DNA from 4 places in the Pseudomonas sp. SDO524_S393 genome. Region 4 is predicted to be linked to each of the others. Evidence: predicted binding sites of a transcription regulator. Region 4 holds the regulator's gene; each other region holds the start of a gene.
What was found. Region 4 encodes FliA, which starts transcription of late flagellar genes. Its sites were predicted from a motif close to CTAAAGTTTNNNNNNNNNNNGCCGNTAA; they were not measured.

Region 1 (7,687 bases), on a different contig from region 4:
GGTGTAGCGTGTGTGGCCGTTGCGGATCGCATCAATACCGGCCTGACGGATGTGCTCCGGGGTGTCGAAATCCGGCTCGCCGGCACACAGCGAGATGATCGTTGAGCCCTCGGCACGACGCTCGGCCACGCGGTCGATGATGCGGTAAGTCGCCGAAGGCCGGGCCTGGGCCAGACGTGTGTTCAGCCGTTGAATGTTCACGCGCCTTTCCTTTGCAGTGTGTGATAACCGAGGGTTTCGCGGGCTTGCTTGAGGGTCTTGCCTGCCTCGATCAGTGCGCGGATCTGCGCTTCGACGGCTTCGATCTGCCGGGCGACCCGAGCCACTTCGGCGGCGCGGCCGCGCGGCACCACCAGCACGCCATTGGCGTCGGCCACGACGATGTCCCGCGAGCACACGCGAACCTCGCTGATCGCCACTGGCTGGTTCACCGCCAGCACTTCCACACGGTCCTTGCCGGTGCGCATGTAGCGGCCCTTGGTGAACAACGGGTAGCCATCCCCCAGCGCCTTGCTGACATCGCGACAGACGCCGTCGATCACCGTGGCGGCAATGCCCCGCGCCCCGGCGTACTGGGTCATGATGTCGCCCCACACGGTGCAGTCGGTGCGGCCCGCGTTGGCGATCACCACCACATCCCCCGGCAGCACGTCCTCGATAAAGTCACCGACCGACCCCGGTGGCGTGTTGGCGGGCACGTATTGCACGGTAAACGCAGGCCCCACCACGGTGCCCCGGTAGTTATCCAGCGGCGCGATGCCCAGGCACTGGCCGGGGATGCCGAGCTTGTCCATGGCGTCGGAAACGCCGGGGGTGTCGAGCCCTTCGAACAGGGCGACGAGTTGCCGGTCTTCAAGGTTCATCGGGCAGGCTCCACGCGGATGGCATCGAATTGGCGGTCGTGCATCACCTCGGCCACCGAACGGCCGCTGCGTACGGCGTCGACCATGGCGGCTTCTCGCGCGGCGATGCGCTCGCCCAGGTCGAGCACCTGTTCGATCACGGCAGCAGGAATGAACACCGTGCCGCAGCGGTCGGCGATCACGTAGTCGTCTTGCGACACCTCGACGCCCGCCACGCTGATCGTGACGCCTGAGTCCACCTGCACCACGCGGTTGCGCGCGCTGACCATGGTCACGCCACGGCCATACACCGGGTAGCCGATGGCGGCGCTGCCGTCGATATCACGGCTGAACCCGTCGATCACCGAACCGCGGATGCCCTTGGCGACGGCGGCATTGGCGATGATATCGCCCCAGCAGGACACCCCGTCGATACCACCGGCGATCACCAGCACACGGTCATCCGTGGTGATGGCGTCGATCACCGGGGAAATCAGGTGCACGCCCGGGGCGGCATCGCTTTTGCGGGCAAGCTTGACCGTGCTGGCCCGGCCCACCACTTTGGGGCAATCCCACAGCGGGCGAATGCCCACGGCGGCACCGGGCAGTTGCAGGAAGTCCAGCGCATCGGACACCGTGTTGGTATCGAGTTCAGCCAGGCGCTGAAGCAGATTGGATAGTGGGAGGTTGGGAAGCGACATGACTTGAGCCCCTGTTGTGGTTGGGGCTCAAGTCTTACCGAGGGGGTGCGATAGGTATATTCGTATTAACGTTAGGCAACCATATGTTTGACCTATGACGCATCAGATGCGGAATTGACCCACCAGTTGCCCCAGCCGTTGGCCCAGGTCCGACAGGCTGCGGGAGGTCTGGGCGCCCAACTGGGTTTCATCCGCCACGCTGTCCACCGCGACGGCGATCTGGTGCACACTGCGGTTGATCTCTTCGGCCACGGCGGTCTGCTCCTCGGCGGCGCTGGCGATCTGCGCGTTCATCGAATTGATGGTGCCGATCAGTTGCGCCATGGTGTCCAGCGAGACCCCGGCTTCGTTGGCCCGGACCGAGGTACCGTCGCCGGCATCGCTGGAGCGGCGCATGGCGTCCACAGCGGCCTCGGTGCCTTTTTGCAGGCGGTCGATCATGCCCTGGATTTCCTGGGTGCTGCTTTGGGTCCGGCTGGCCAGGGCGCGAACTTCGTCGGCCACCACCGCGAACCCACGGCCCGCCTCCCCTGCCCGAGCCGCCTCGATGGCCGCGTTGAGCGCCAACAGGTTGGTCTGTTCGGCGATCGAGCGGATCACCCCCAGTACGCTGACAATCGACGAGACGTCCTGTTGCAGGCTATCGAGGGACACGCCGCTGCTGCGGATATCGTTCACCAGCGCATGGATCTGCGCGATGCTGCCGTCCACCACGCGCTTGGCGGCCTGGCCTTCGGTGTCGGTCTGTTGCGCGGCCACGGCGGCGCCCTGGGCGCTGCGCGCGACTTCATGGGCGGCGGAAGACATCTGGTTGATCGCGGTGGCCACCTGGTCGGTCTCGTGGCGCTGACGCTCCATGGCCTGTTCGGAACGCTGGGCCTGCTCGGACACCTGGCTGACCAGCCCGGTAAGCTGGGCGGTCATTTCGGTGATCTGGCGCACCAGGCCGTGGATCTTGTCGACAAAACGGTTGAACGCACCCGCCAGATCGCCCAGTTCGTCCTGACTGGTGATGGCCAGGCGGCGGGTCAGGTCGCCTTCGCCGGCGGCGATGTCATCGAGGTTGGCTTTCATCAGATTCAGCGGACGCAAAATGGTATTGGCCACCACCATGCCCACGGCGGCAATCACCAGCAGCACTACCACGGCCACACCGAGGATGCTCAGCAACACGCCTTCCATGCGCTTCTCGACCTTGGCCTCCACCACCGCCACCTGGGCTTCGATGCCATCGAGGTTCACCGAGGTACCAATCACCATGTCCCACTTGGGCAGGTATTCGGTGTACCCGAGCTTGGGCACCAGTTCGGTCTGGCCCGGCTGGGTCGAGCTGTATTGCAGGTAGTGGGTGCCGTCCTTGCCGACCTTGACCAGGTCGCGGTTGACGTACACGCCGTTGGGGTCGCGATTGTCCTTGAAGCTCTTGCCGACGCCGTCCGGGCTGTTGCCCTTGAACAGACGGATGGTCTCGGAGTCGTAGCCGAAGAAGTAGCCGTCCTTGCCGTAGCTGGTGTTCGACAACAGCTTGACCACCTGGGCCCGCGCCGCCGTGTCGCCAGGGGCGGCGGCGTCATACAGCGGCTTGATGGTACTCATGGCCACTTCCACATAACTTTGCAGGGTAGCCTTGGCGTCGTTGAGCAGACGCTGGCGGGTTTCCTCCACCTCGTTATGGGCTTGCTCGCGCAGGATCCACACCGTGGTCAGGCTGATCACCAGGGCAAACAGCAACACCGGCACAACGGCGAGGGACAGGACTTTGGCCTTCAGGCTCAGACGCATGGCTTTTCTCTCTTATTAGTTGCGGCATAAGAGGTTAACGGCCAATTGCAGGGTTTCTGTAGGGTTCAAACGACCTATGGCAAACGAGCCGGCTGTTCATTCTCGGGAAGCCTCGGTCTTCAGGGGTAATACTTTTCCACCAGGGCCAATGCAATCGCCTCGGTCTCGGCGTCGGGGATACCCGAGATATCCGCAGGCCGAAAATGCATCTGGAACGCCCGTATGACTTGCCGGGTTTCCTCGTCCAGCAGGCCGGTTTGGGGAATCGTGTAGCCATACGCGGCAAGCGCTCGTTGCACAACGTTCACTTCCACCGATCGGGATTCAGGACGTCCGGCCAGATGTTTGTGTACCGTCGCTGCGTCTGGCCATGCGCCGATACCTTGTTCGGAGAGAGCCTGCCAGGGAAACAGCGGCCCAGGGTCGGATTTACGCAGAGGGGCAATGTCACTGTGACCCACAACGTTTTGTGGCTCGATGGCGTAACGCTTGATCACATCCGCCGCGAGGCGCTTGACCAACTCCAACTGCGCGTCCGTATAGGGGAACCACACTGGTCCGGTCGGACCTTCAATAAAGCCAGCGTTGACAATTTCGATGCCGATGGAGGTGTCATTGAGATTGACACGATTTCCCCATTGACTGACGCCGGCATGCCAGGCCCGTTTCTCCTCCGGCACCAACTGTACGGCTACCGGTAGTTTGTGGTGTGTGGGTGGATGGCTGTAGGCGAGATAATGAGCGCTGGCGGTACCGTTGGTTAGCGCCGCAAGGGAGTTTTTGTCGTTGAAGACCGTGTAATGCAGCACTAAATAGCGAACCCGCTCGTTCTGGTTCGGGGAAGTGTGTGTGGTATCGATGGCGTAGCCGTTTTTTTCAATCAGGTTTTTCGACGCCGTGACGCAGCCTGTCATCAACAAAATGGCTAAGAAAAGAGCGGATTTTTTCATCGGAGTAGCTCAACGTCGGGTGAGAAGCGCCGAAATATAAAGGACATCAACCACCCAACTTTCTCCCCCTATTGAATGCAGGCCAGTTTCAGAAATTCCCTGCAAAAGCTCCAATTTCTTCCGACAAGGCGGCGGCACAAACCGTCATCGCCGAACGATCACGACGGACGTGCCGGGCAAGTCGGTTAAAAAATCATCGCCGCCAACCAGCCGAAGGCCAGCAGCGGGAGGTTGTAGTGCAGAAACGTCGGCACCACGGTGTCCCAGATGTGGTGGTGCTGGCCGTCGATATTCAGGCCCGAGGTGGGGCCGAGGGTGGAATCCGATGCGGGCGAACCGGCATCGCCCAGGGCACCGGCAGTGCCGACGATGCACACGATGGCCAGCGGACTGAAGCCCAGTTGCACACACAACGGCACGAAGATCGCCGCCAGGATCGGCACCGTGGAAAACGACGAACCGATGCCCATGGTCACCAGTAAGCCCACCAGCAGCATCAACAATGCGCCGATCCCACGGCTATGGCCGATGAAAGCCGCCGAGGCCTCCACCAGCGAACGCACGTCGCCGGTGGCCTTGAGCACTTCGGCAAAGCCCGACGAGGCGATCATGATGAAGCCGATCATCGCCATCATCTTCATGCCTTCAGTGAACAGGTCGTCGGTCTCGCGCCAGCGCACGATGCCTGACACCGAGAAGATCAGGAAGCCGGCCAGGGCACCGATGATCATCGAGTCCAGCCACAGCTGAATGATGAACGCCGAGGCAATCGCCAGACCGGCCACCAGCAGGGTCAGCGGGTTGTACTGCACCGCCACTTGTTCGACCCGCTCGATTTTCCCCAGGTCATACACGCGCTTCTTGCGATAACTGACAAACACCGCCACCAGCAGCCCCACCACCATGCCCAGTGCCGGCAGGCCCATGGCATGGGTGACGTTCACCTGGCTGACGTCCACGCCGCTCTTGGCCACGTTGGCCAGCAGGATCTGGTTGAGGAAGATATTGCCGAAACCCACCGGCAGGAACATGTAGGGCGTGATCAGGCCGAACGTCATCACACAGGCGATCAGGCGCCGATCCAGTTGCAGCTTGGTCAGCACATACAACAGCGGCGGCACCAGCAACGGGATGAACGCGATATGGATCGGCAGAATGTTCTGTGAGGCAATCGCCACGGCCCACAACAGGCCGATCAACAGCCATTTGACGTGGCCTCCCCCGGTGGCTTCCTGGCGATCCACCAGCAGCAGTGCCTTGTCGGCCAACGCGTGGGCCAGACCGGACTTGGCAATGGCCACCGCGAAAGCGCCGAGTAATGCGTAGGACAACGCCACAGTGGCGCCGCCGCCCAACCCACCATTGAAAGCCTTGAGCGTGGCCTCGATGCCCAGGCCACCGGTCAGGCCGCCCACCAGCGCGCCGACAATGATGGCGATGACCACATGCACGCGGGACAGGCTGAGTACCAGCATGGTGCCAACCGCGGCAATGACTGCGTTAATCATGGTTACCTCAAGCAAAAAACATAAAAGACAGGCACACCCGCGCCCGACGGCCAGGGCGTGGCAGCCAGCGTGCAGGCATGAAGGAGGTCTTGTTAGAGGGCGCGCACTTTGCAACAGGCACGGGCGCATGTCAAAAAACGGCGCCGTTTTCAGGTTTAAATTGAACGTTTGAATAAAGAAAGATCCAGTACGGCCGATACAGGGGCTCTCTGTGTTTTCAGGTTAAGGATGTTCCTCGATGTCCCTCAGACAGCTGTCCATTCAATGGAAAATCACCCTGCTCGCCGGCCTGTGCCTGCTGGGAATCGTGACCCTTTTGGTGGGGTTGTCGCTGTATCGCATGGATCACAGTTCGGAGCAGGTCAAGGCGTCCAGCATGTTGATGCTCGACGAAGCCGCCCAGGCGCGCATCGAGGCCCAGGGTGAAGTGCAGGCGTTGGGTATTCGTCGCCAGTTCATGGATGCCTACCAGTACGGTCACGGTTTTGCCCGGCAGGTGCTGTTCCTGCGCGAACAGGCAGAAAAACGCTTCCTCGACGCCTTCGACACGCGCGAAGACCTGACCCGTCAGGTAAAAGCCGCATTGCAGGCCAACCCCGACCTGCTGGGCTTGTCGCTGGTGTTCGAAGCCAATGCGCTGGACGGCAAGGATGAACTGTTCGCCCATCAGCCAGAGCTGGGCAGCAACGACAAGGGCCGCTTTGCCCTGTACTGGTCGCAACCGACGCCGGGCACACTCACATCGATGGCGCTGCCGGAAAGCGACATGGCCGACACCCGCATCGGCCCCAGCGGCGAACCGGCCAATGCCTGGTTCACCTGCCCACGCAGCACCCTCAAACCGTGCGTGATCGAACCGTATTTTTATGTGATCGACGGGCAGAACGTACTGATGACCAGCATCGTGTTTCCGCTCAAGGCCAACGGCAAAGTCATCGCATCGCTGTCGGTGGACATCAACCTCAATAGCCTGCAGGCCGTAAGCCAACAGGCCAGCCAGAAACTCTACGACGGCCAGACCCAGGTCAGCATCCTCAGCCCCACCGGTCTGCTCGCCGGCTACAGCGCGGATGCCGGCAAGCTCAGCCAGCGCCTGGACCAGGTCGACAGCGTCAGCGGCGCACAACTGATCAGTGCCCTGGCCGGCAGCACACAAATCCGCAGCCTGCGCACGGACCATCAGCTCAAGGTGCTGGCGCCTTTCACACCGATTCCCGAAGGCAAGGCCTGGGGTGTGTTGCTCGATGTACCCGAGCAGGTGCTGGTGGGCCCGGCCGAAGCGCTCAAGGCGCAGCTGGACGCCGACAATACCCGTGGTACGTTGCTCGAACTGAGCCTGGGGCTGCTGGCAGCCGTGGTCGGCCTGATCCTGGTGTGGTTGATGGCGCGCAGCGTGACCCGGCCGATCCTCGGCGTGGCGCGCATGCTCGAAGACATCGCCAGCGGCGAAGGCGACCTCACCCGCCGCCTGGCCTACGACAAGCGGGATGAACTGGGCCAGTTGGCCGGCTGGTTCAACCGTTTCCTCGACAAACTGCAACCGATCATCGCCCAGGTAAAACGCTCGGTGCAGGACGCCCGTGGCACGGCCGACCAGTCTGCCGCGATCGCCACTGAAACCAGCGCCGGCATGGAGCAGCAATACCGCCAGGTCGACCAAGTGGCCACGGCCTCCCATGAAATGAGCGCCACCGCCCAGGACGTGGCCCGCAGCGCGGCCCAGGCCGCCCAGGCGGCGCGGGATGCCGACCGGGCCACCCGGGATGGCTTGACCGTGATCGACCGCACCACCACCAACATCGGGCATCTGGCAGCCGACATGAGCACTGCCATGGCTCAGGTCGAAGGCCTGGCCGGCAACAGCGAGAAGATCGGTTCGGTGCTGGAAGTGATTCGCGGCATTG
Region 2 (7,687 bases), on a different contig from region 4:
CGCCATGTCCAGAATGCCGCCGCTGTTATTCACGTCACCCTGGGTGAACTGCTGCGACACTGCCGCCAGGTTCACACCGTTGCCGATGCTGTTCTGGCCGGTGCCCAGCTTGGACGCCGCATAAATGTCGGCGAACTCCGCACGGGACGACTTGAAACCCGTTGTCGCAACGTTGGCAATGTTGTTGCCGGTCACGTCCAGTTGTTTGTTGGCCGCATAGAGGCCGCTAAGACCGATGTTAAAAGACATGTTTCTCTCCTTCTGCCGTGTTTAGCCGGCTCTATGTACCGATAGTCTGAATTTGCGACAGCTTGACGCTGCCCATGCCGCCCGCAAGGTTGAGCAGCATGTCGCCTCCGGTCTTGCCCAACGTCACGCTGGTGACCGTGGCCGGCAACGAAGTCGCCAGGGCAACGGAGTCACCCTTGTCGTTCTTGGTGGTGGCATTGAAGGTGTAGGTGCCCGCCGGGGCGACCTCGCCTTTGTCGTTCTTGCCGTCCCAGATGAAACTCTGGTTACCGGCACTCTGGGCGCCCATTTCGAGGGTGCGCACCACGTTGCCGTCTTTGTCGGTGATCTTCACGGTGACGTTGCCTGTCGACGAGGTCACGTTCACCGAGCCGGTCATGCTCTTGCTTGTATCGACCATGGCTTTGTCGGTCTGGATGACGATCGAACGCCCCACCAGCGACGAAGCCTGCAGCGCCTGCGACGAGCTGAAGTTGCTGGAGATCGCATTCACCGAGTCATTCAGGGTGTTGATGCCTTCCAGGCTGCTGAACTGCGCCAGCTGGGCCACGAACGCGCCGTTGTCCTGGGGCGACAGCGGGTTCTGGTTTTTCAGCTGGGTTACCAGCAGTCTCAGGAACGCATCCTTGCCCAGCGCCTGGTTGCCCGTCGCCTGCTTGGAGGCATCGCCAAGGCTGTTATTGGTCGACGAATCCTTGACCTTGGAGTTGAAAAGGTCCTGAACCGCCGTATTGGTCGAATTGGTATCAACAATGGCCATTATTTGGCGCCCCTTATCACTGACCCAGGGTCAGGACCTTCTGCATCATGGTTTTGGCGGTGTTCATCATTTCCGCGTTGGTCTGGAAGGAACGGCTGGCGGAAATCATGTCAGCCATTTCCTCGACCACGTTGACGTTGGGGTAGTACACATAGCCCTTTTCGTTCGCGGCGGGGTGATTGGGTTCGTAGCGCGCTTCGAGATTGCTGTCGTCCTCAACCACACCGAGTACCTGTACGCCCTGGCCTGCGGCGTCCTGGCTCTGGAACAGCGAATCGCTGCCGCCGTTCTGGCCGGCCTGGAACATGGTGGCGAACACCGGATGGCGGGCGCGGTAGGTCTGGTCAATGCTCGAAGACACGGTCTCGGCGTTGGCGATGTTACTGGCGACGGTGTTCAGGCGCGTGGTCTGCGCGCTCATGCCACTACCGGCAATATTGAAAACACTGGACAGGGACATGGCTTACTCTCCACGCAGGGCTGACATCAGCCCTTTGAATTTGCTGTTGAGCAGGGTGAAGCTGGCCTGGAAGTTCACCGAGTTCTCGGCGTAGGCCGATTGCTCCAGTTGCGCATCGACGGTGTTCTGGTCGATCGATGGCTGCATCGGCGTGCGATACAACAGCGACTCGTCGCCATTGCCCAGGCCCTGCGCTTCGATGTGACGGGTATTGGTCACGTTCAAGGCGAAGGTGCCGTTCTTGGTCTTGTCCTGCTGTGCAGCGAGCACGGCAGAGAAATCCAGGTCCCGAGCCTTGTAGTTCGGGGTGTCGGCGTTGGCAATGTTGTTGGCCAGGACTTCGGCACGCTGGGCGCGAAAGCCCAGGGCTTGTTCGTGGATACCGAGCGCTTTATCGAAGCTGATGCTCATGGCGGAAACCTTCAAGGGCTGACCTGCTTTTCGTTAGCAGGGTTATAGCAAGGTGTATGCCAATCTTTAGATAACCCGTATTTCCGGGCCTTGTGGGAAGTATTGCCGGGCGGCAATGCCAGAAAAGCGGCAAGCGGTTTCCGCGCGGTGCCAGTAAAGCGGCAACGGGGTTTGCCGCTTTCGGAAGGGTTGCCGCCTAACAAATGTGGGAGCTGGCTTGCCTGCGATGCAGGCACCCCGGTTTTCAGTCAGACCGCGGTGATGCTATCGCAGGCAAGCCAGCTCCCACACAAGCCTGACTCCCAATGGTTCGAGCGAACAGACCTTACTTGGCCTGGTAGATGATCCCCGGACTGCATTGCACCATCTGGTAATGATCCGGCAAGCCGTTCAACGCCTCGGAAGCCCCGAGGAACAGGTAGCCACCGCGCTTGAGGGTGCCATGGATGCGCAGCAGGATGTCTTTCTTCACTTCGGCCGAAAAGTAGATCAGCACGTTGCGGCAGAACACCATGTCGAACTTGCCGAGGCTGGCGTAGCTATCCAGCAGATTGAACGAGCGGAATTCCACACGGTTCTTGATCGGCGCCTTGACCGCCCAGCGCCCGGCCCCCTTCGGGTCGAAGTAGCGCTGCAAGCGTTCCTGGGACAACCCGCGGCCCAGGGCCAGGCTGTCATATTCGCCGGTTTTGCAGTTGGTGAGCATGGTGCCGGACAGGTCAGTGGCAACGATTTGCGCACCGGCCTTCAATTGGCCCATGTTGGTCCGCTCGAACTCATCGATGGACATCGAAATCGAGTACGGCTCCTGCCCCGAAGAGCAGGCCGCCGACCAGATGCGCAGGCGCTGACCAGGACTGGCCTTGATGGCCTCGGGCAGCACCTTGCTCTTGAGCACTTCAAAAGGGTAGGTATCGCGAAACCACAGGGTTTCGTTGGTGGTCATGGCATCGACCACCATTTCCTTGAGCCCGCTGCGCGGCTGCCCCTGGATCCGCTGGACCAACTCACCCAGGGACTTGATGCCCTGCTGCTCCATCAGCTTGTTGAGACGGCTGGATACCAGGTATTGCTTGTTTTCACCAAGCAATATGCCACAGGCTTTTTCCAGGAAGACCCGGAACTGTTCGAAATCCAAATTACCCGTAGACAATGATACCGCCTCTAAAAATCATGTGACCGCCAGGGGAAGCTCCCCTAGCCGTGATCTGCTGCCTTGATCCGGTCGACTACCCGGGATGCGAGGTCGTCGGGACGGAACTTGGCCAAAAAGTCATCGGCACCGACCTTCTTGACCATCGCCTGGTTGAAGACGCCCGACAACGAAGTATGCAGGATGATATGCAATTTTTGCATGCGCGGATCATTGCGTATCTCGGCCGTCAGGGTGTAGCCGTCCATTTCCGGCATCTCGATGTCGGAAATCATCATCAGGAATTCTTCTTCCGGCTTTTTCCCCTCATCCACCAACTTGCGCAGGTAATCCAGGGCCTGGCGACCGTCATTGAGGGCCACCACTTCGACGCCGACCGTTTGCAGGCAACGGGTCACCTGCTTGCGCGCCACCGATGAGTCGTCCACGGTCAACACCCGCAGGGAAATGGCTTTGTGCGCGGTTTCGGCATCCACCACGCCCACGGAAATCGATTCCGACGTGGGCGCCACTTCGGCGAGGATTTTCTCCACGTCGATGATTTCCACCAACTGGTTGTCGACCCGCGTCACCGCCGTGAGGTAGTGGTCGCGACCAGTGCCCTTGGGTGGTGGATGGATCTCTTCCCAGTTCATGTTGACGATGCGTTCCACCGACCCCACCAGAAACCCCTGGGTCTTGGTGTTGTACTCGGTAATGATGACAAACGGGCTCTCGCGGTCTTGCAGACCGGAGGAGCCGGTAGCCATGGCCAGGTCAAGAATCGGGATGGTCGCGCCACGTATATTGGCCACACCGCACACCACCGGACTGGATTTGGGCAAGATCGTCAGCTTGGGACATTGCAGCACTTCCCGCACTTTGAACACGTTGATGCCATAAAGCTGCTTGCCATCGAGGCGAAACAACAGCAACTCCAGGCGATTCTGCCCCACCAGCTGTGTGCGCTGGTTTACTGAATCCATTACACCTGCCATGCCTTCACTCCTACGCTGAAACCTTGGGCCATACCGACAGGGCAGCGTGCCCCCCATACTAAACGGCACGAGCTTTGCTATTTGTTGGTCATGGATATCAAAACGACAGTTTCCCGACGCCTTCGCCTTCCACGGATCCGCAGATCACTCTGCGTCTCTGCGGCGCTGCTCGCCCTGGGGACCAGCCTCACGGCCCGCGCAGACAACGTCACCTTGCCTGATCTGCTTATCGGCGTCACGCAGGGCTTTCTTGAATTCACTGTAGAAGATTATCTGGCCACCACCCAGACACCCGGGCGTTATGAAATCCAGGTCAACCAGTTGGACCCGCGCCTGCGCATGCCGATGTGCGACAAGGAATTGACAGCCACCCTGGAAAGCCCGGCCCAACCCATCGGACGCGTGACGGTCAGGGTGCGTTGCGACGGCGCTTCGCCGTGGACGGTATTCGTGCCGGCTCAGGTCAAACTGTTCCGCGATGTCGTCGTGGTAACCCGGCCACTGAAACGCACCGGCATCATCGGCTTCGAGGATGTGGCCTTGCGCGAGCGCGACATCGGCCTGATCAACCAGGGCTACCTGACATCACTGGACCAGGCCGTCGGCCAAAAGCTCACTCGGCCGATGGTCACCGACCAGGTCGTGACGCTGGTGCATCTGGAACAGGCCGAAGTGATCCGCAAGGGCGACCAGGTGGTGATTTCCGCCAGCAGCGGTGCGCTCAACGTGAAGATGCCCGGTGAAGCCCTGTCCAACGGCGGGATGGGTGAACAGATCCGCATCAAGAACCTGAACTCCAACCGCGTGATCAAGGCGCGAGTGATGGCCCCTGGCCAAGTGGAGGTGGCACTATAGATCACTGGTGTCGGACGCCAGCTTTTCCTACACTGTGCCAGGGATGTCGGCCTGTGCAGGTTTATTGTCATTCGTGCCTAAAGTTTGTCCGGGTATGGCCGAAAACATGGCAAGCGTCCAAATACCCAGAGGTTTTTTTATCATGGTCATCGATTTCAGTCGTTTGAATAACACCCCGGCATTGCCCGGCAATACGCGCACCAACGGTGCCAAGGACAGCGTAGATGCCAAGGCCCCGGTCCTGCCCGCCAAGGCGGAACAGGCCAGCGCCAGCCAAAGCGGGGAATCCGTACACTTGAGCAACGAGGCTCAGCAGTTGCAGAAGGTCACTGACTCGCTGCGCGACCAGCCAGTTGTCAATAAAGCCCGCGTGGCCGAATTGAAACAGGCAATCGCCGATGGCAGCTATCAAGTCGACAGCAACCGTGTAGCCAGCAAGCTGCTTAATTTCGAAGCCGAGCGCTAGGCACTGGCCTGCGCCGGGATTTTGGACGCTTAAAACCCAAGGCCTGCCATGCACCACGACGAAAACCTGCTTCAACTGATCATTGATGATCTGGCGCCGACGCAACAGTTGCTCGAGCTGCTCAAGGAAGAATCCGTGGCCCTGTTCGGCCGGGACATGCAGTTGCTGGAAGAAATTCTGGCGCGCAAGCAATCGCTGATTATCCTGCTGGAACAGCACGGTAAAAAACGCAGCGAAATCCTTATCAGCCTTGGCCTGCCCGCTGACCATGAAGGTCTCGCGCAATTGGCCAGTCATTCCTCGGTCGGCGATCAGTTGCTGTCCCAGAGCAAGGCACTCAACGCGTTGCTCGGCCAGTGCCAGGAAACCAACCTGCTCAACGGTCAGTCGATCCAGCTCCAGCAAGCCACGACCGCCAACCAATTGCGTATACTCCACGGCGGAGAGCCACCGGCGCTATACAACGCCCAGGGTTCCACCTCACGCCTGGTCAAGCCAAGCACCCGCAGCCAAGCGTGACGCCCGTTTGCAGCGCGACCTATCCAAGGCGCGCCACATACTGGCAAAATGATGGCCCTTGCGTGTAGTCGTATTTTGTCTGGAGATGGAAGAACCGTGTTCAACGCCCTTAATGCGGAAGATGCTCCGCAGCCACCCAAGGTCCTCACCACGCCTCTGGAAATCGCCGGCACCTTGCGGATGCTGCAAGAAAGTCATGATCCGCTGATCATCACCTTCCACGAACGCAGCCAGCGCTTCCAGAGCTACCTGGTGGATGTTGACCGGGACAGCAAGACGCTGGCCCTGGACGAAATGATCCCCCGCGATGGTGAACGCTACCTCGAGAACGGCGAACCCTTTCGCATCGAAGGTTTCCATGAGGGTGTACGCGTCGCCTGGGAAAGCAACGGCAGCCTGAGCATCAGCGAAAAGGATGGCCACCGCATCTACACCGGCAGCATGCCCGACGAAGTGGTCTACCATCAGCGCCGCAATGCCTTCCGCGCCGCCCTGAAGCTGGCCCAACTGGTGAACATCGAACTGGGCGGCGAAAAACTCAAGGCACCGATCAACGGCAAGCTGCTGGATATCTCCGCTACCGGCTGCAAATTGCGCTTTGAAGGCGATATCTCCGAGCGCCTGCAACTGGGCCAGGTCTATGACCGCTTTATCGCCGCCCTGCCCTTTGGCAGCATGACCACTTCGGTGGAGCTGCGTTACCTGCACTTCGAAGAGAAGATCAACACCACCTTTGCCGGTGTGCGCTTTCACAACATGAGCGGTCTGGTACAGCGCCAGGTCGAACGTTTTGTGTATCAGTTGCAACGTGAAGCACGGCGCTTCGACAAGGACGACGATTTCTAAACGCTGGAAATACCGACTCCAAAAAAAACGGGCAGATCCTGATGGGATCTGCCCGTTTTTGCATTCAGGGGCGCGCCCTGCTCAGGTCATGGGGATGGTCATCCGGGTCCGGATGCTGGGGCGGCGTGTCCGCTACCGGCTCTTGCACCTCAGGCTCCGGTTCGGTTTCCGGCACAGGGTCCGCAACAGTGGTCTGCATCTGTTCTTGCACCACGGCTTCATCCACCCGCGGATCGAGGCACGCCACCAGCGGCGAACTGGACATGCTGTCAGGCATCGCCACGTGGTGCAGCGGCGCATCATCGACCTGATGCAGGTTGGTGACCGCCTTCGGTCGGATACGCCACACCAGAATCAAGGCGCACAAGCTGAAAAATGCGTACAGCATGTGGCTGCCGAAGAGCTTCATCGCCACACCCGCCAACAGCGGCCCCACGCTGGCGCCCACACCGTAGGTCACCAGCAGCATGGCCGTCAGCGACACTCGGCGGTCGCCTTCCACATGGTCGTTGGAAAACGCCACGGCCAGTGGATAGAGACAGAACTGCACCAGCGAACACACGAAGCCCGCCACGAACAGCACCTCCAGCGGCACCTTGTTCAGCACCGCCAACGGCAGCGCCGCCACCGCCAGGCAGAGCGCGAAGCTGCGAATCAGCAAGGCCCGGTCATAGCGGTCCGACAGCCACCCCAACGGCCATTGCACCAACAGCCCGGCAAAAATACAGCATCCCATGAACAGACCGACCTGTTCCGTTGACAGGCCCTGCTGGGCGGCATAGAGCGGCGCCAGACCGTAAAACGAACCCACGATCACCCCGGCCCCCAACACCGTGCTCAGCGACTGCGGCACCCGCTTGATAAAGAAGCGCGGCTCCATCGGCGCCGGATGCAACGGCGCCGGGTGAATGCGTCGGGTCATGGCTACCGGTACCAGGCACAAGGCAAAACACACGGCTACCAGCATCAGCAATTCGAGCCCCAACTGGGG
Region 3 (7,687 bases), on a different contig from region 4:
CACGAGGAGCACGGCGAAGTCTGCCCAGCCAACTGGAAAAAAGGCGACAAAGGCATGAACGCTTCGCCAGAAGGCGTTGCTGCTTACCTGAGCGAGAACGCTGGCAAGCTGTAAGCCAGGTTCAATGCAAAAAAAACCGGCCTAAGCAGGCCGGTTTTTTTATGCGCGGGAAATGACTTCAGTCGTTGTAATCTTCCCAGCCGCCCATGTCTTTCCAGCGGTTGACGATGCCGCAGAACAGCTCGGCTGTCTTCTCGGTGTCGTAGCGAGCCGAGTGGGCCTCACGACCGTCAAAGTCGATGCCGGCTGCCTGGCACGCTTTTGCCAGCACGGTCTGGCCATAAGCCAGGCCGGCGAGGGTGGCGGTATCGAAGCTGGAGAACGGGTGGAACGGGTTGCGCTTCATGTCCAGCCGCGCCACGGCGGCATTCAGGAAGCCCAGGTCGAAACTGCTGTTGTGGCCCACCAGAATCGCGCGTTTGCAGCCATTGGCTTTCAAGGCCTTGCGCACGCCGCGAAAAATGTCGGTGAGCGCTGCTTCTTCACTCACCGCCATACGCAGTGGGTGATCGAGCTTGATCCCGGTGAACTCCAGCGCGGCGGCTTCGATATTCGCCCCTTCGAACGGCTCGACGCGGAAGAAGTGGGTGTGTTCCGGGAACACAAAACCCTGTTCATCCATGCCGATGGTAGTGGCGGCGATTTCCAGCAGTGCATCGGTCGCGCTGTTGAAACCTCCGGTCTCTACGTCGATGACCACCGGCAGATAGCCGCGAAACCGCTCGGCCATCGGGTGACGGGAACTACCGCCACCGTGCTCTTGTTCGTCATCGTAAAAGTCTTCACTCACTTGCTTTCCTCCAGCAGGCGCCAGCGCAGTGTTTCACCGGCGCGCAGCGGGATGACGGTCAACTCGCCAAACGGCAGGCTGGCGGGGGCGGTCCAGTCTTCACGAACCAGGGTGATACGGTCGGTATTTACCGGCAGTCCATAGAACCGTGGACCATTGAGGCTGGCAAAACCTTCGAGCTTGTCGAGGGCATTGCGTTGCTCGAACGCTTCTGCATACAGCTCGATTGCCGCATACGCCGTGTAGCAACCCGCACAGCCACACGCGGCTTCCTTTGCATGTTGGGCGTGTGGAGCGGAGTCGGTACCGAGGAAAAACTTCGGGCTGCCGCTGGTGGCTGCGTCCAGCAACGCTACCTGGTGGGTGTTGCGCTTGAGGATCGGCAGGCAATAGAAGTGCGGTCGTATCCCACCCACCAGCATGTGGTTGCGGTTGTACAGCAAGTGATGTGCGGTGATGCTCGCGCCAACGTTGGCCGAGGCCTCGGTGACGAACTGCACGGCATCCGCGGTGGTAATGTGCTCGAACACGACCTTGAGGGTCGGGAACAGCTCGACCACGCGGCGCATGTGTTCATCGATGAAGATCTTCTCGCGATCGAACACATCCACATCGCCACGGGTGACTTCACCGTGGATCAGCAGCGGCATGCCCACTTCGGCCATGGCTTCGATGGCTGGCAGGATCTTGTCGATACTGGTCACGCCGGAATCGGAGTTGGTGGTCGCGCCGGCCGGGTACAGCTTGGCGGCATGCACGAAACCGGTGGCCTTGGCCTGGCGAATGTCTTCAGGCTGGGTGCGGTCGGTCAGGTAGAGCACCATCAGCGGCTCGAAGCGGCTGCCGGCCGGCCGTGCAGCGAAGATACGCTGGCGATAGGCGTCGGCTTCGGCGGCATTACGCACCGGAGGTACCAGGTTAGGCATGATGATGGCGCGGCCAAACGTGCGCGCTACATCGGCAACGGTGTGGGGCAACGCAGCACCATCGCGAAGATGAATATGCCAGTCGTCGGGACGCAGCAGGGTCAGGCGGTCGGACATTGGGGATTCCAGGCGGGTCAATCTGGTGGGAATGCTACCGGAAAAGACTCTTGCAGGCACTCGCTATCAAGTTTTGCCGGATGCGACCGATATCCCTGGGTATGCCTTAACGATGTATGACGCTTTGAAGTGTTGTAGAAACCAGTGGAGCCTCCCGTGCGCCAGCATTATCTAGCCCTGCTCAGTGTGTTCGCCAGCCTGCCTGCGATGGCCCTCACGTTCCAGACGCGTCTGGAGAACATCGAGTGGAAGGTGGAAGGCGACCAGTTCGAGTGCCGTCTGACTCAGCCGATCACCGATTTCGGCTCGGGCGAGTTCGTGCGCCGGGCCGGAGAGCAGGCCACATTTCGTCTCAAAGCCTACAACGGTGCGCTTGGGGCAGGCTCGGCCACTTTGCTGGCCGCCGCCGCACCGTGGCAGCCGGGCCGGGGGGACATCAATCTCGGCGCCGTGCGCGCCGGTAGTGGCGATGTACTGTTTAACAGTTCCCAGGCCCAGGCCGGGCGCCTGTTCAGTGGTTTGCTTGAAGGGCGCAGCCCGACCGTGCGGCATTACGGGCGTGAGGGCGGATACTCGGAGATTCGTCTGCTGCCGGTGAAATTCAACAAGGCTTACAACGACTATCAGGTGTGCACCGCCAAGCTGTTACCGATGAACTACGATCAGGTCAAGCAGACAGAAGTCGGCTTCCCGGGTGGTGGTATTGAGCTGGATGCGGCCGCCAAGCAGAAGCTGGCGGTGATCCTCGCGTTCATGAAGGCGGACCCCACAGTCAACCATATCGAGCTCAATGGGCATTCCGACAACAGCGGCAATCGCCTGACCAACCGCGACGTCTCGCGTCGCCGCGCGCTGGCCGTAGTGGATTACTTCAAGGCCAACGGCATTCCGGAATCCCAGATCACCGTGCGTTTCCACGGGGAAAGCTACCCATTGGTGCCCAACACCAATGCCGCTAACCGCGCCAGGAACCGCCGCGTGAACATTCAGCTCGAACGTGTGGCGGCGCCCGAAAAGCCGGCCCCCCAGGCAACTGCACCGGCGAACCCGGCCGCCACGTCATAAAGTGCGGTTCTGGGTCGCCCGTTCGACATAATCTGTCGCTTTATCTTCATTTGCTGTCGCGCCCCTGTAATTTCACGGTTTTGGTCGGTAGAATCGACGCCTTTCCGTACAACCCCGTGGAGTGATGGCATGGCCGACGTAAACAAGGTCGTTCTCGCGTATTCCGGCGGCCTGGACACTTCGGTGATCCTCAAGTGGCTGCAGGATACTTATAACTGTGAAGTGGTGACCTTCACCGCTGACCTGGGTCAGGGCGAAGAGGTCGAACCTGCACGTGCCAAGGCGCAAGCCATGGGCGTGAAGGAGATCTACATTGACGACCTGCGCGAAGAGTTCGTCCGCGATTTCGTTTTCCCGATGTTTCGCGCCAACACCGTCTACGAAGGCGAGTACCTGCTGGGTACCTCCATCGCACGTCCGCTGATCGCCAAGCGTCTGATCGAAATCGCCAACGAAACCGGCGCTGACGCCATTTCCCATGGCGCTACCGGCAAGGGCAACGACCAGGTGCGTTTCGAGCTGGGCGCCTACGCCCTCAAGCCTGGCGTGAAAGTAATTGCTCCTTGGCGTGAATGGGACCTGCTGTCCCGTGAAAAGCTGATGGATTACGCCGAAAAGCACGCTATCCCGATCGAACGTCATGGCAAGAAGAAGTCCCCTTACTCGATGGATGCCAACCTGCTGCACATCTCCTATGAAGGCGGTGTGCTGGAAGACACCTGGACCGAGCACGAGGAAGACATGTGGCGTTGGACCGTCTCCCCGGAGAACGCGCCTGACAAGCCGCAATACTTGGAGTTGACCTACCGCAACGGCGACATCGTCGCGCTGGACGGCGTTGAAATGACCCCGGCCACGGTGTTGGCGACCCTGAATCGCATTGGCGGTGAACACGGCATCGGCCGTCTCGACATCGTCGAGAACCGTTACGTGGGCATGAAGTCCCGTGGTTGCTACGAAACCCCAGGCGGCACCATCATGCTGCGCGCTCACCGCGCCATCGAGTCCATCACCCTGGATCGCGAAGTCGCTCACCTCAAAGACGAGCTGATGCCCAAGTACGCCAGCCTGATCTACACCGGCTACTGGTGGAGCCCTGAGCGTCTGATGCTGCAACAAATGATCGACGCCTCTCAGGTTCACGTGAACGGTGTGGTGCGCCTGAAGCTGTACAAGGGCAATGTGATCGTGACCGGTCGCAAGTCCGATGAGTCGCTGTTCGATGCCAACATTGCCACCTTCGAAGAAGATGGCGGTGCCTACAACCAGGCGGATGCTGCAGGCTTTATCAAGTTGAATGCATTGCGTATGCGCATTGCGGCCAACAAGGGTCGCTCGTTGTTCTGAGTTTCAAGCACGTCATGGAAAAATGGCTCCTGTTTAAGGGGCCATTTTTTTTGGCGCTGATTTTTACCCATGTTTATGGGTGTTTAATTTAAATCGTTCTTGTGCTTTTAAGTGGTTATGGTTATTTGACGGGGGAATGTTTTTTTACACATTTGCAGGAACTATGTCCTACAGAAATTTCACTCACTGAGCGGAGTTTGATGTGTAGGGGTTAAAGAATCTGTAGGGATTTTGGGTGTAAATAAATATGTTGAATGGAACTAAAAAAATCGGATCTTTTTCGCCTTTCTTCCACTTGTTTTCCTTCGTGCAAGGGGCATTTGCTGAAACTGATGTGCGCAATGTTTACCCTGTATGCCTTTCAGGGGGGATATTTCACTCAAAATATGTAAGGCCCCGGAAAGTTCTGAAAGCTTCAATAGAGGCTGATACATCCGGCTTAGCGATTTTTTGTAAGGTAATTCCGATATCGATGTGGGTTGGGTCTCTGCTTACTGTTGCTCGGGGGGGGACGCTATGCCAACGGAGAAACGACTAGGCTATTGTGCTTGCTCTAAATAATTCGAACAGCGAAATTGGACTTTCCTCATGAATAAAGTGCTGATCGTGGATGATCATCCCGTCATTCGTCTTGCTGTGCGTATGCTAATGGAGCGTCATGGTTATGAGGTCGTTGCCGAGACTGATAACGGTGTCGATGCGTTGCAGCTTGCACGGGAACATATGCCGGACATTGTCATATTGGATATTGGAATTCCCAAACTCGACGGGCTGGAAGTCATTTGCCGGCTGTCTTCCACCAAGCAGCCGGCTCCGTTCAAGGTGTTGGTGCTGACATCCCAGGCCCCTGGTCATTTCTCCATGCGCTGCATGCAGGCGGGAGCTGCTGGCTATGTATGCAAACAACAGGATCTGACAGAGTTGCTGAGTGCGATCAAGGCAGTCTTGTCGGGCTACAGCTACTTCCCCAACCAGGCGCTCAACTCTGTACGGTCTACCCTGGGGAATGCCAGTGAAGCGGAAATGGTCGAGCGCCTGTCGGGCCGGGAAATGATGGTGCTGCAGCAACTGGCACGCGGCAGGACCAACAAGGAGATTGCCGACGGTATGTTTCTCAGCAACAAGACTGTCAGTACCTACAAGACTCGCCTGCTGCTCAAGCTCAATGCCCGCTCTTTGGTAGACCTTATCGAACTGGCCCAGCGTAACGGCCTGGTCTAGGCCGAACAGCGCAAGCCTTCGGGCAGAAAAAAGCCTCCGTCAGGGAGGCTTCTGCTTGCCGGCGATCTTGTCAGAGATCGAAGTCGTAATCCGCCAGCTGTTTTTGCAAACGTCGTTCTTCCAGGAGATTGTCGATGGTGCGACGTTTGCTGAGATTGGTCTTGGCTACCTCCACCACAGGCGCTTCCGCCCCGTCGTCCTCCGACTCGCTAACCAGGTCGTCTTCTACATCCAGTTGTTCTTTGCCAGTGCTCATAAGGTTAACTCCAGGCTAAGACTGCCGTTGGCGCTCCTTATAACGATAATCCATGAACGGGTAAAAAAGATTTTTTCAATCGATGGATCGAAAAAAACAATAAACACTCAATCGTCGGAAGTCTTTTCCTTGAATTCGCACAGGTCTTCGATGCGACAGCTCCCGCAGCGCGGCTTGCGCGCCTGGCAGACATAGCGCCCGTGCAGAATCAGCCAGTGGTGGGAGTCAAGCAGGTACGGCTTGGGCACGAACTTCATCAACTGCTTTTCCACCTCCACCACGTTCTTGCCACGGGCGATGCCAGTACGGTTGCTTACACGAAAAATATGCGTGTCCACCGCCATGGTCAGTTGCCTGAACGCCGTGTTGAGCACCACATTCGCGGTCTTGCGGCCTACGCCAGGCAGTGCTTCCAGGGCCTCGCGGGACTGTGGCACTTCGCTGCCGTGCAGCTCCACCAGCAAGCGACAGGTCTCGATGACGTTCTTGGCCTTGCTGTTATAGAGCCCGATGGTCTTGATGTACTCCGACAAACCGTCCACACCCAGGGCATGAATTGCCTCGGGCGTGTTGGCCACCGGGTATAACTTGGCCGTGGCCTTGTTGACGCCCACATCCGTGGACTGTGCCGAGAGGATCACGGCAATCAGCAACTCGAACGGTGTGGTGTAGGCCAGCTCGGTCTTGGGTTCCGGATTGTCTTCGTGAAACCTGCGAAAAATTTCCAGGCGCTTTGCGGCATTCATGGGGGCGTGAGTTCCTTGCGGGCGGTCGGCGAAATTGTAGCGATACACACGGCAAGCGTTATCGCGTGTCAGGCCTTGCCGTGAGCATCTACGTGGCGCTGCGCCTCGTCGAGATCATGGTGTGCTTTGGCCAGTCGCTGAGGGTCTGCGTTCGCATCCAGGGCCTTCTTCAACTCGGCCCGGCGCATTGCCAACTGGATTTTGGCACGCTTGAGGTCGGCGGTCTTGCTGGATGCCGTCGCTGTCGTGGGTGCACTGGGCGTCTCCAGCGCAGCCAGCGCCTGCTCTGCGGCTTCGAACTGCTGTTGCAGGGTGATCAGCTGTGACTGCTGTTCAAACGTTGGTGGGTGACCAAATGCCTTCAATGATTTGTGCAGTTGGGCACGACTCATGGCCACCGTGATTTTGGCTTTCTTGACCGCTGCATCCTGAGCGTCGACGGACGGTATGGATAAGGTGGGCGCAGATCGATTGGTTCGAGCCAGCCGTTCGGCAAGCCTGTAGGCTTCTTCCTGTTGCAGTCGTGCGTTGCGTTGCTCAAAGCGTCGGCGTGCCCGGTCGCGTTTAAGGCCACGTTCATGACGCTGCTGATCATTGGCCGCCAAGCCACCTACAATCGGCAACACACTGGCTGCCGGGCGCATCTCAATGCAATCGACGGGGCAGGGGGCTACACACAGGTCGCAGCCGGTGCATTCGTCGAGGATTACGGTGTGCATCAACTTCGCCGCGCCGACAATCGCATCAACCGGGCATGCCTGGATACATTTTGTGCAGCCGATGCACTCGGCTTCGCGTATATAGGCGACCTGTGCCGGCGCTTCTCCCCGGCTGATGTCCAGTTCCAGCACCGGCACGCCCAGCAATTGCGCCAGACCCGCGATGGTTTCCTGCCCGCCTGGCGGGCACCGGTTGATGGCTTCGCCCCGCGCGATACCCTCGGCGTAAGGCTTACAGCCCGGATGCCCGCATTTGCCGCATTGGGTCTGCGGCAAGAGTGCATCGATGCGTTGAATGAGGTTCATGGGGGCGATCATTGGCAGGCGGCGTGTCGTATTGAGCAGGTTTGAGTTGTGAGCAGCTTTTGTAGCAAGCGGGCAAGCCCGCTGGCCACACAAGCCCGCTCGACACCGGCCTTACTCGCTTACTTGATGCGCTG
Region 4 (7,687 bases):
GAAGTGCGCGACGAACACAAGGACCAGGAAGGTCGCCCCGAGGTCAAGCAGCGCATTCGCCAGCTCCAGCGAGAAATGTCCCAGCGCAAGATGATGGCCTCGGTGCCCGACGCCGATGTGGTCATCACCAACCCGACCCACTACGCCGTGGCCCTCAAGTACGACCCGGAAAAGGGTGGGGCGCCGATGCTGCTGGCCAAGGGCGCCGACTTCACCGCGCTGAAAATCCGCGAAATCGCCGTGGCCAACGACATCCTGCTGCTGGAGTCGCCGGCGCTGGCGCGGTCGATCTACTACTCCACCGACCTGGACCAGGAAATCCCCGCCGGTCTGTACCTGGCCGTGGCCCAGGTGCTGGCATATGTCTATCAGATCCGCCAATACCGTGCAGGCAAGGGCAAGCGCCCGGATCCGCTCAAAGACCTGCCGATCCCGCCTGACCTGCGCCGCGATTCCTGAGGATTTTTGACGCCTTTGCGCGCTGTCAAATTGACACCGTGCCATTTATCCGAAAGTCCCTGAGACCTGTCAACTTTGACAGTAGCCAGCATTGCCCGCCCGCGATTCCATGGCGCTATGGACTGCGCAGAAGTGGTTAAAAGATGCAGGGGAATGCTGGATGGAAGTTGTGACGGGCACGGTCAGCTGTTATTGCCGGGCAACCGGCAAGGGCTGGATTGCACTGGATAATGGGGAAGACTGCGTGCAAGTGGATCTCATCAGCTCGCGCGGGATCTGGCTCAGAAAGGGCCTGCGAGTGCGACTGGGGAGAATCAACCGCCGCGAGGGTGTGTTTGCGGTCAACATCACGCTTATCTAGCGGCGGCTGTGTCGCCGTCTTCGCAGGCAAAGCTCCCACAAGCGGCGCGATGTCCCTGGTGGCAGCGTTCTTCCAGCCACTGCCAATCCCCTGTGGGAGTTGTCGAGCCCCGGCGAGGCTACGAAGGCGGTGGGTCAGGCAGCCTCGTTGTCAGCTGTGCCGCCCCGGAAACAAGGGGTTCCGATCTGAAGAGCAAAAGTTGGAAGGCTTCTTGCAATAGCGCCTCCAGGACGCCTCTCGGCGTCAAAAGTTTGCTTCAAGGACACGAGGAATACCGGTGGAACGTTCTCAAATGCTCAGCACGGCCCGTGGCACCCTGACTGACCTCTCGCGGGGCAATCTGGGTGTGCCGCTGTTGTTGCTGGTCATGCTGGCAATGATGATGTTGCCGATGCCGCCGTTCCTGCTGGACGTATTCTTCACGTTCAACATTGCCCTGTCTGTCGTGGTGCTGCTGGTGTGTGTGTACGCCCTGCGGCCGCTGGACTTTGCGGTATTCCCCACGATCCTTCTGGTGGCGACCCTGCTGCGTCTGGCGCTGAACGTGGCGTCCACCCGCGTGGTCATGCTCCACGGCCAGGACGGCCACGCCGCCGCCGGCAAGGTGATCCAGGCCTTCGGTGAGGTGGTGATCGGCGGCAACTACGTGGTCGGTATCGTGGTGTTCGCCATCCTGATGATCATCAACTTCGTCGTGGTGACCAAGGGTGCCGGGCGGATCTCCGAGGTGAGCGCGCGGTTTACCCTCGATGCGATGCCCGGCAAGCAGATGGCAATCGACGCCGACCTCAACGCTGGCCTTATCGACCAGAACCAGGCCAAGGCCCGTCGCGCGGAAGTGGCCCAGGAAGCCGAGTTCTACGGTTCCATGGACGGTGCCAGCAAATTCGTGCGCGGTGACGCCATTGCCGGTCTGTTGATTCTGTTCATCAACCTGATCGGCGGCATGGCGGTCGGTATCTTCCAGCACGGCATGACCTTCGGCGATGCGGGCAAGGTGTACGCCTTGCTGACCATCGGTGACGGTTTAGTGGCGCAATTGCCATCACTGTTGTTATCGACAGCGGCGGCGATCATGGTGACCCGTGCTTCGGGCTCCGAAGACATGGGCAAGCAGATCAGCCGGCAGATGTTCGCATCGCCCAAGGCGCTGGCCGTCGCCGCCGGCATCATGGCAATCATGGGCATCGTGCCGGGCATGCCCCACGTATCGTTCCTCACCATGGCCGCGTTGGCCGGCGGCGCCGCTTACCTGTTCTGGAAGAAGCAGCACGCGATCAAGGTCAAGGCCATGCAAGAGGTTGCGCGCCAGCAGGAACTGCTGCCGTCGCCGGCCCGCGCCCAGGAAACCAAGGAGTTGGGCTGGGACGACGTAACCCCGATCGACATGATCGGTCTGGAAGTGGGCTATCGCCTGATTCCGCTGGTGGACCGCAACCAGGGCGGCCAATTGCTCGCGAGGATCAAGGGGGTGCGCAAGAAATTGTCGCAGGACCTGGGCTTCCTGATGCCCACCGTGCACATTCGCGACAACCTCGACCTGGCCCCCAGCGCCTATCGCCTGACCCTGATGGGGGTGATCCTGGCCGAAGCCGAGATCTACCCGGACCGCGAGCTGGCGATCAACCCGGGCCAGGTGTTCGGCAGCCTGAACGGCATTACCGCCAAAGATCCGGCTTTTGGCCTGGACGCGGTCTGGATCGAAATCAGCCAGCGCAGCCAGGCGCAGTCCCTGGGTTACACCGTGGTGGACGCCAGTACCGTGGTGGCCACGCACCTCAACCAGATTCTCTACAAGCACTCCCACGAGCTGATCGGCCACGAGGAAGTCCAGCAATTGATGGGCTTGCTCGGCAAAGCCTCGCCAAAACTCGCCGAAGAGCTGGTGCCGGGCGTGCTCACGCTGTCGCAGTTGCTCAAGGTGCTGCAAGCCTTGCTGGCCGAACAGGTGCCGGTACGCGACATTCGCAGCATTGCTGAGGCCATCGCCAACAATGCCGCCAAGAGTCAAGATACTGCCGCTCTGGTGGCGGCGGTGCGTGTCGGCTTGTCCCGCGCAATCGTGCAAAGCATTGTAGGGCTTGACTCCGAGCTGCCTGTGATCACCCTGGAACCCAGGTTGGAACAAATATTGCTCAATAGTATCCAGAAGGCAGGACAAGGCCAGGAAGAGGGCGTTCTGCTGGAGCCAAGCATGGCCGAGAAGCTGCAGCGTTCGTTGATCGACGCCGCGCAACGCCAGGAAATGCAGGGCCAACCGGTGATTCTGCTGGTGGCGGGCCCCGTCCGGGCGATGTTGTCGCGGTTTGGGCGTCTGGCAGTACCGAATTTGCACGTTTTGGCTTATCAGGAAATTCCTGACAACAAGCAAGTGACTATCGTCGCGACAGTAGGGCCCAACGGCTGAGGGTAGTGGGTTATGCAAGTTAAGCGTTTTTTCGCCGCCGATATGCGCCAGGCCATGAAACTGGTGCGTGATGAGCTGGGCGCTGATGCCGCGATCATCGGTAACCGTCGTATTGCCGGCGGTGTGGAGCTGACGGCTGCCCTGGATTACACCCCCCAGGCCCTGGCGCCGCGTGTGCCGAACATGGAACTCGAAGACGAGTTGCGCAAGACCGCTTCGCGCATCGTTTCGGCCCAGGCCGAGTTGAGCATGCGTGGCGACAGCGACGCGACCACCAATCGCCAGCTGTTCGCCGGCCTGCCGCTGACTGCTGCCGAGCCGCTGGTGGAACCGACTTTCAAAGAGCCGCCGCGTCCCGCCGCGCCTGCCCCCGCGCCGACGGTGGACCCGCGTGTGTTCGACTCGATGCGCTTTGAACTCAACGGCCTGCGCGAGCTGCTGGAAGTGCAACTGGGCTCGCTGGCCTGGACCCAATTGCAAGGCAGCAAACCGCAACAGGCCAACCTGTGGCGCCGCCTGCAACGCATCGGCTTGTCCGGCCCGTTGTCCCGCGACCTGCTGGCGCTGACCACCGAAATCGAAGAGCCCCGCCAGGCCTGGCGCATGCTGCTGGCCCATCTGGCGCGGATGATCGTCACCCCGGAAATCGAACCCCTCGAAGAGGGCGGCGTGATCGCCATGGTCGGCCCGGCCGGCATGGGCAAGACCACCACCCTGGCCAAGCTGGCCGCCCGTTATGTGCTCAAGTACGGCGCGCAGAATATCGCGCTGGTGAGCATGGACAGCTACCGTATCGGTGCGCAGGAACAGCTCAAGACCCTGGGGCGCATTCTCAATGTGCCGGTGACCCATGTCGACCCGGGCCAGTCCCTGGCCAATGCCCTCGACCCGCTGCTGCGCAAGCGCGTGGTGCTGATCGACACCGCCGGCCTGCAAGCCAGCGATCCGGCATTGCGCATGCAACTGGAAAGCCTGGCCGGGCGTGGCATCAAGTCGAAAAATTACCTGGTGCTTGCAACCACCAGTCAAAAACAGGTACTTACCGCTGCTTATCACAGCTACAAGCGTTGCGGCCTGGCCGGTTGCATCCTCACCAAGCTCGATGAAACCGCGAGCCTGGGCGAGGTGTTGAGCCTGGCCATCAGCCATGAACTACCGGTCGCCTACCTGACCGACGGGCCGCGGATCCCGGATGATCTGCATCTGCCGCGCCGTCATCAGTTGGTCAGCCGTGCCGTCAGCGTACAAATGCAAGATGAGCCTAGCGAGGAAGCGATGGCCGACATGTTCGCTGATCTGTACCACAGCCCGGCCAAACGGGTGGGCTGAGCACTATGAACACAGTGCAATGTATCTACATCGATGGTCTGCAAGCGATTCACGCGGCCAAGCCATGTAGCCTGCGTCTAAGCAAGACAAGGTAAAGAAATAAAATGGGCAGCATGCATCCCGTACAGGTGATCGCGGTGACCGGCGGCAAAGGTGGCGTCGGGAAAACTAACGTGTCAGTGAATTTGTCCCTGGCGCTGGCAGAGCTTGGCCGTCGCGTCATGCTGCTGGACGCTGACCTGGGGCTGGCGAACGTCGACGTTCTGCTGGGACTGACGCCCAAACACACCCTTGCCGATGTGATCGAAGGGCGCTGCGAGCTGCGCGATGTGCTGCTCCAGGGCCCAGGCGGCATTCGTATCGTGCCGGCGGCCTCCGGCACCCAGAGCATGGTGCACCTGAGTCCGGCGCAGCATGCCGGCCTGATCCAGGCGTTCAGCGATATCGGTGACAACCTGGATGTGCTGGTGATCGACACCGCTGCCGGGATCGGCGAGTCCGTGGTCAGCTTCGTGCGCGCCGCCCAGGAAGTGTTGCTGGTGGTGTGCGATGAGCCCACTTCGATCACCGACGCCTACGCCCTGATCAAACTGCTCAACCGTGACTACGGCATGAACCGCTTCCGTGTGCTCGCCAACATGGCCCAGAGCCCGCAGGAAGGTCGCAACCTGTTCGCCAAATTGACCAAGGTCACGGACCGCTTTCTCGATGTCGCCCTACAATACGTCGGCGCTGTGCCCTACGACGAGTGTGTGCGCAAGGCTGTGCAGAAGCAGCGTGCAGTCTACGAAGCGTTTCCCCGCTCCAAGTGCGCGCTGGCGTTCAAGGCGATTGCCCAGAAGGTCGATACCTGGCCGTTGCCTGCCAACCCGCGCGGGCATCTGGAGTTTTTCGTCGAGCGATTGGTGCATCAGACGAGCGCAGGACCCGTGCTATGACAGCGACTGGCTACAACGCGTACAAGAAGTCTGCCCGTGACAGCCAAGGCGAGTTGATCGAGCGCTATGCGCCGCTGGTCAAGCGTATCGCCTACCACTTGCTGGCGCGCCTGCCTGCCAGCGTCCAGGTCGAAGACCTGATCCAGGCGGGCATGATCGGCCTGCTCGAAGTGTCGACCAAATACGACGCGAGCAAGGGTGCGAGTTTCGAGACCTATGCGGGTATTCGCATCCGTGGCGCGATGCTCGATGAAGTGCGCAAGGGCGATTGGGCGCCGCGTTCGGTGCACCGCAATACGCGCATGGTCAGTGATGCAATTCGCGCAATTGAAGCAAAAACCGGCCGTGACGCTAAAGATCATGAAGTTGCTGCCGAACTCCAATTGAGTCTCGACGATTACTACGGGATTTTGAACGATACCTTGGGCAGCCGCCTGTTCAGTTTCGACGACCTGTTGCAGGACGGCGAACACGAAGGGCTGCACGAGGACGGCGCGAGTGCTCATCTTGAGCCGTCGCGCGACCTTGAAGACGAACGCTTCCAGGGCGCGCTGGCGGACGCGATTGCCAATTTGCCGGAGCGTGAGCGGCTGGTGTTGGCGCTGTACTACGACGAAGAGCTGAACCTCAAGGAAATCGGTGAGGTCCTGGGGGTCAGCGAATCGCGGGTCAGCCAGTTGCATAGCCAGTGCGCCGCCCGTTTGCGGGGGCGTCTGGGAGAGTGGCGAGCGCGCTGACAGGCAGTGTTGGGGAGCACTGCAGACGAGGCCGTGAGGGGCGTTGACCTTTGCGGAACCGACCCGTGGTGCCACCGGCAGTCCTTTTTGTGTAATGCCTGTTGATTGAAATGGCGCGTCCAGGTGCTGGGCGCGTTTAAGACTGCTTGGAGGTCGAATTGGACAAGAACATGAAAATCCTCATCGTTGATGACTTTTCAACGATGCGGCGGATCATAAAAAACCTGTTGCGTGACCTGGGGTTCACAAACACGGTCGAGGCGGATGACGGCATTACGGCGATTCCGATCCTCAACAGCGGGAGCATCGACTTTCTGGTAACCGACTGGAACATGCCAGGCATGACCGGCATCGATCTGCTGCGCCACGTGCGCGCCGACGAAAAACTGCGCAGCCTTCCCGTGCTGATGGTGACCGCCGAAGCCAAGCGTGAACAGATCATCGAAGCCGCCCAGGCCGGGGTAAACGGTTACGTGGTCAAACCATTCACCGCATTGGCGCTGAAAGAGAAGATCGAAAAAATCTTCGAACGCATCGGTAACTGATGCTGCCACGGGGGAGCTATGGAGCATAACGAAACGTCACAGGGAGACTTCGAGTCGACCCTGAAAAAACATGCTCACCAGTTGGTCGAGAGCCTTGAAAAAGGTCAGTTCGGCGATGCGGTGCAGTTGATCCATGAGCTCAACCAGACCCGTGACCGTGGCCTGTACCAGGAAGTGGGCAAGCTCACGCGCGAGCTGCACAGTGCGATCGTCAATTTCCACATTGACCCGCACATGCCCCAGGCTGAAGAGATTTCGCAGATTACCGATGCCACCGAGCGCCTGTCCTATGTGGTCAGGCTGACCGAGGCGGCGGCCAATCGCACCATGGACCTGGTGGAAAACGCCACGCCCCTGGTCAGCGGCATGGCCAGCGAAGCCCAGGCCCTCAGCGCTGACTGGGGCCGCTTCATGCGCCGCGAAGTCGGGGCGGAAGAGTTCCGCGAGTTGGCCCGTCGGATTGAAGCGTTCCTGTCACGCAGCGAGCAGGAAAACCGTACGGTTTCCAGCAACCTCAATGACATTCTGCTGGCCCAGGATTACCAGGACCTCACCGGTCAGGTGATCAAGCGCGTGACCCAACTGGTCACCGAAGTGGAAAGCAACTTGCTCAAATTGGTGCTCATGGCCGGCCAGGTCGACCGTTTCGCGGGGATCGAACATGACCGCGCAGCGATCCTCTCGGAAAAAGATCCACAAAAACATCTCGCCAAGGGTGAAGGTCCGCAGATTCATGCCGATAAACGTGAAGACGTTGTATCGGGTCAGGATGATGTCGATGACCTGTTATCCAGTTTAGGCTTTTAGGTCCTGATAGCGGCAAATGACGGTCGCGCCGGGCCCCGCAAGGCGCAAGGCTAGGCATGAGGAGAGAGGTTTGGTTTTTCCAAATGAACGACGAATAACGACGG

Region 1: the regulator FliA is predicted to act here: its motif matches at 3,360-3,387, upstream of ACW9IB_RS06055 (methyl-accepting chemotaxis protein).
Region 2: the regulator FliA is predicted to act here: its motif matches at 4,943-4,970, upstream of flgM (flagellar biosynthesis anti-sigma factor FlgM).
Region 3: the regulator FliA is predicted to act here: its motif matches at 1,959-1,986, upstream of ACW9IB_RS11725 (flagellar protein MotY).

The regions. Positions count from the first base shown of each region.
Region 1 covers NZ_JBSVVZ010000008.1:96,550-104,236, reverse strand. The annotation lists gene ACW9IB_RS06070 (pyridoxal phosphate-dependent aminotransferase) at 1-201, opposite strand, end outside; gene ACW9IB_RS06065 (RraA family protein) at 198-863, opposite strand; gene ACW9IB_RS06060 (RraA family protein) at 860-1,543, opposite strand; gene ACW9IB_RS06055 (methyl-accepting chemotaxis protein) at 1,646-3,325, opposite strand; gene ACW9IB_RS06050 (N-acetylmuramoyl-L-alanine amidase) at 3,445-4,275, opposite strand; gene ACW9IB_RS06045 (Na+/H+ antiporter family protein) at 4,461-5,780, opposite strand; gene ACW9IB_RS06040 (methyl-accepting chemotaxis protein) at 6,022-7,687, shown strand, end outside.
Region 2 covers NZ_JBSVVZ010000024.1:43,103-50,789, forward strand. The annotation lists gene flgE (flagellar hook protein FlgE) at 1-249, opposite strand, end outside; gene flgD (flagellar hook assembly protein FlgD) at 281-1,009, opposite strand; gene flgC (flagellar basal body rod protein FlgC) at 1,026-1,469, opposite strand; gene flgB (flagellar basal body rod protein FlgB) at 1,473-1,880, opposite strand; gene cheR (protein-glutamate O-methyltransferase CheR) at 2,206-3,033, opposite strand; gene ACW9IB_RS13085 (chemotaxis protein CheV) at 3,078-4,010, opposite strand; gene flgA (flagellar basal body P-ring formation chaperone FlgA) at 4,101-4,865, shown strand; gene flgM (flagellar biosynthesis anti-sigma factor FlgM) at 5,008-5,331, shown strand; gene ACW9IB_RS13100 (flagella synthesis protein FlgN) at 5,380-5,850, shown strand; gene ACW9IB_RS13105 (flagellar brake protein) at 5,947-6,696, shown strand; gene ACW9IB_RS13110 (MFS transporter) at 6,761-7,687, opposite strand, start outside.
Region 3 covers NZ_JBSVVZ010000021.1:31,168-38,854, forward strand. The annotation lists gene ACW9IB_RS11710 (peroxiredoxin C) at 1-114, shown strand, start outside; gene rnt (ribonuclease T) at 179-850, opposite strand; gene pyrC (dihydroorotase) at 847-1,893, opposite strand; gene ACW9IB_RS11725 (flagellar protein MotY) at 2,050-2,958, shown strand; gene ACW9IB_RS11730 (argininosuccinate synthase) at 3,088-4,305, shown strand; gene ACW9IB_RS11735 (response regulator) at 4,894-5,526, shown strand; gene ACW9IB_RS11740 (PA3496 family putative envelope integrity protein) at 5,597-5,782, opposite strand; gene nth (endonuclease III) at 5,890-6,528, opposite strand; gene rsxB (electron transport complex subunit RsxB) at 6,597-7,571, opposite strand; gene metG (methionine--tRNA ligase) at 7,673-7,687, opposite strand, start outside.
Region 4 covers NZ_JBSVVZ010000043.1:38,049-45,735, forward strand. The annotation lists gene flhB (flagellar biosynthesis protein FlhB) at 1-459, shown strand, start outside; gene ACW9IB_RS18950 (cold-shock protein) at 620-820, shown strand; gene flhA (flagellar biosynthesis protein FlhA) at 1,113-3,227, shown strand; gene flhF (flagellar biosynthesis protein FlhF) at 3,240-4,556, shown strand; gene fleN (flagellar synthesis regulator FleN) at 4,661-5,494, shown strand; gene fliA (RNA polymerase sigma factor FliA) at 5,491-6,231, shown strand; gene ACW9IB_RS18975 (chemotaxis response regulator CheY) at 6,402-6,776, shown strand; gene ACW9IB_RS18980 (protein phosphatase CheZ) at 6,795-7,583, shown strand.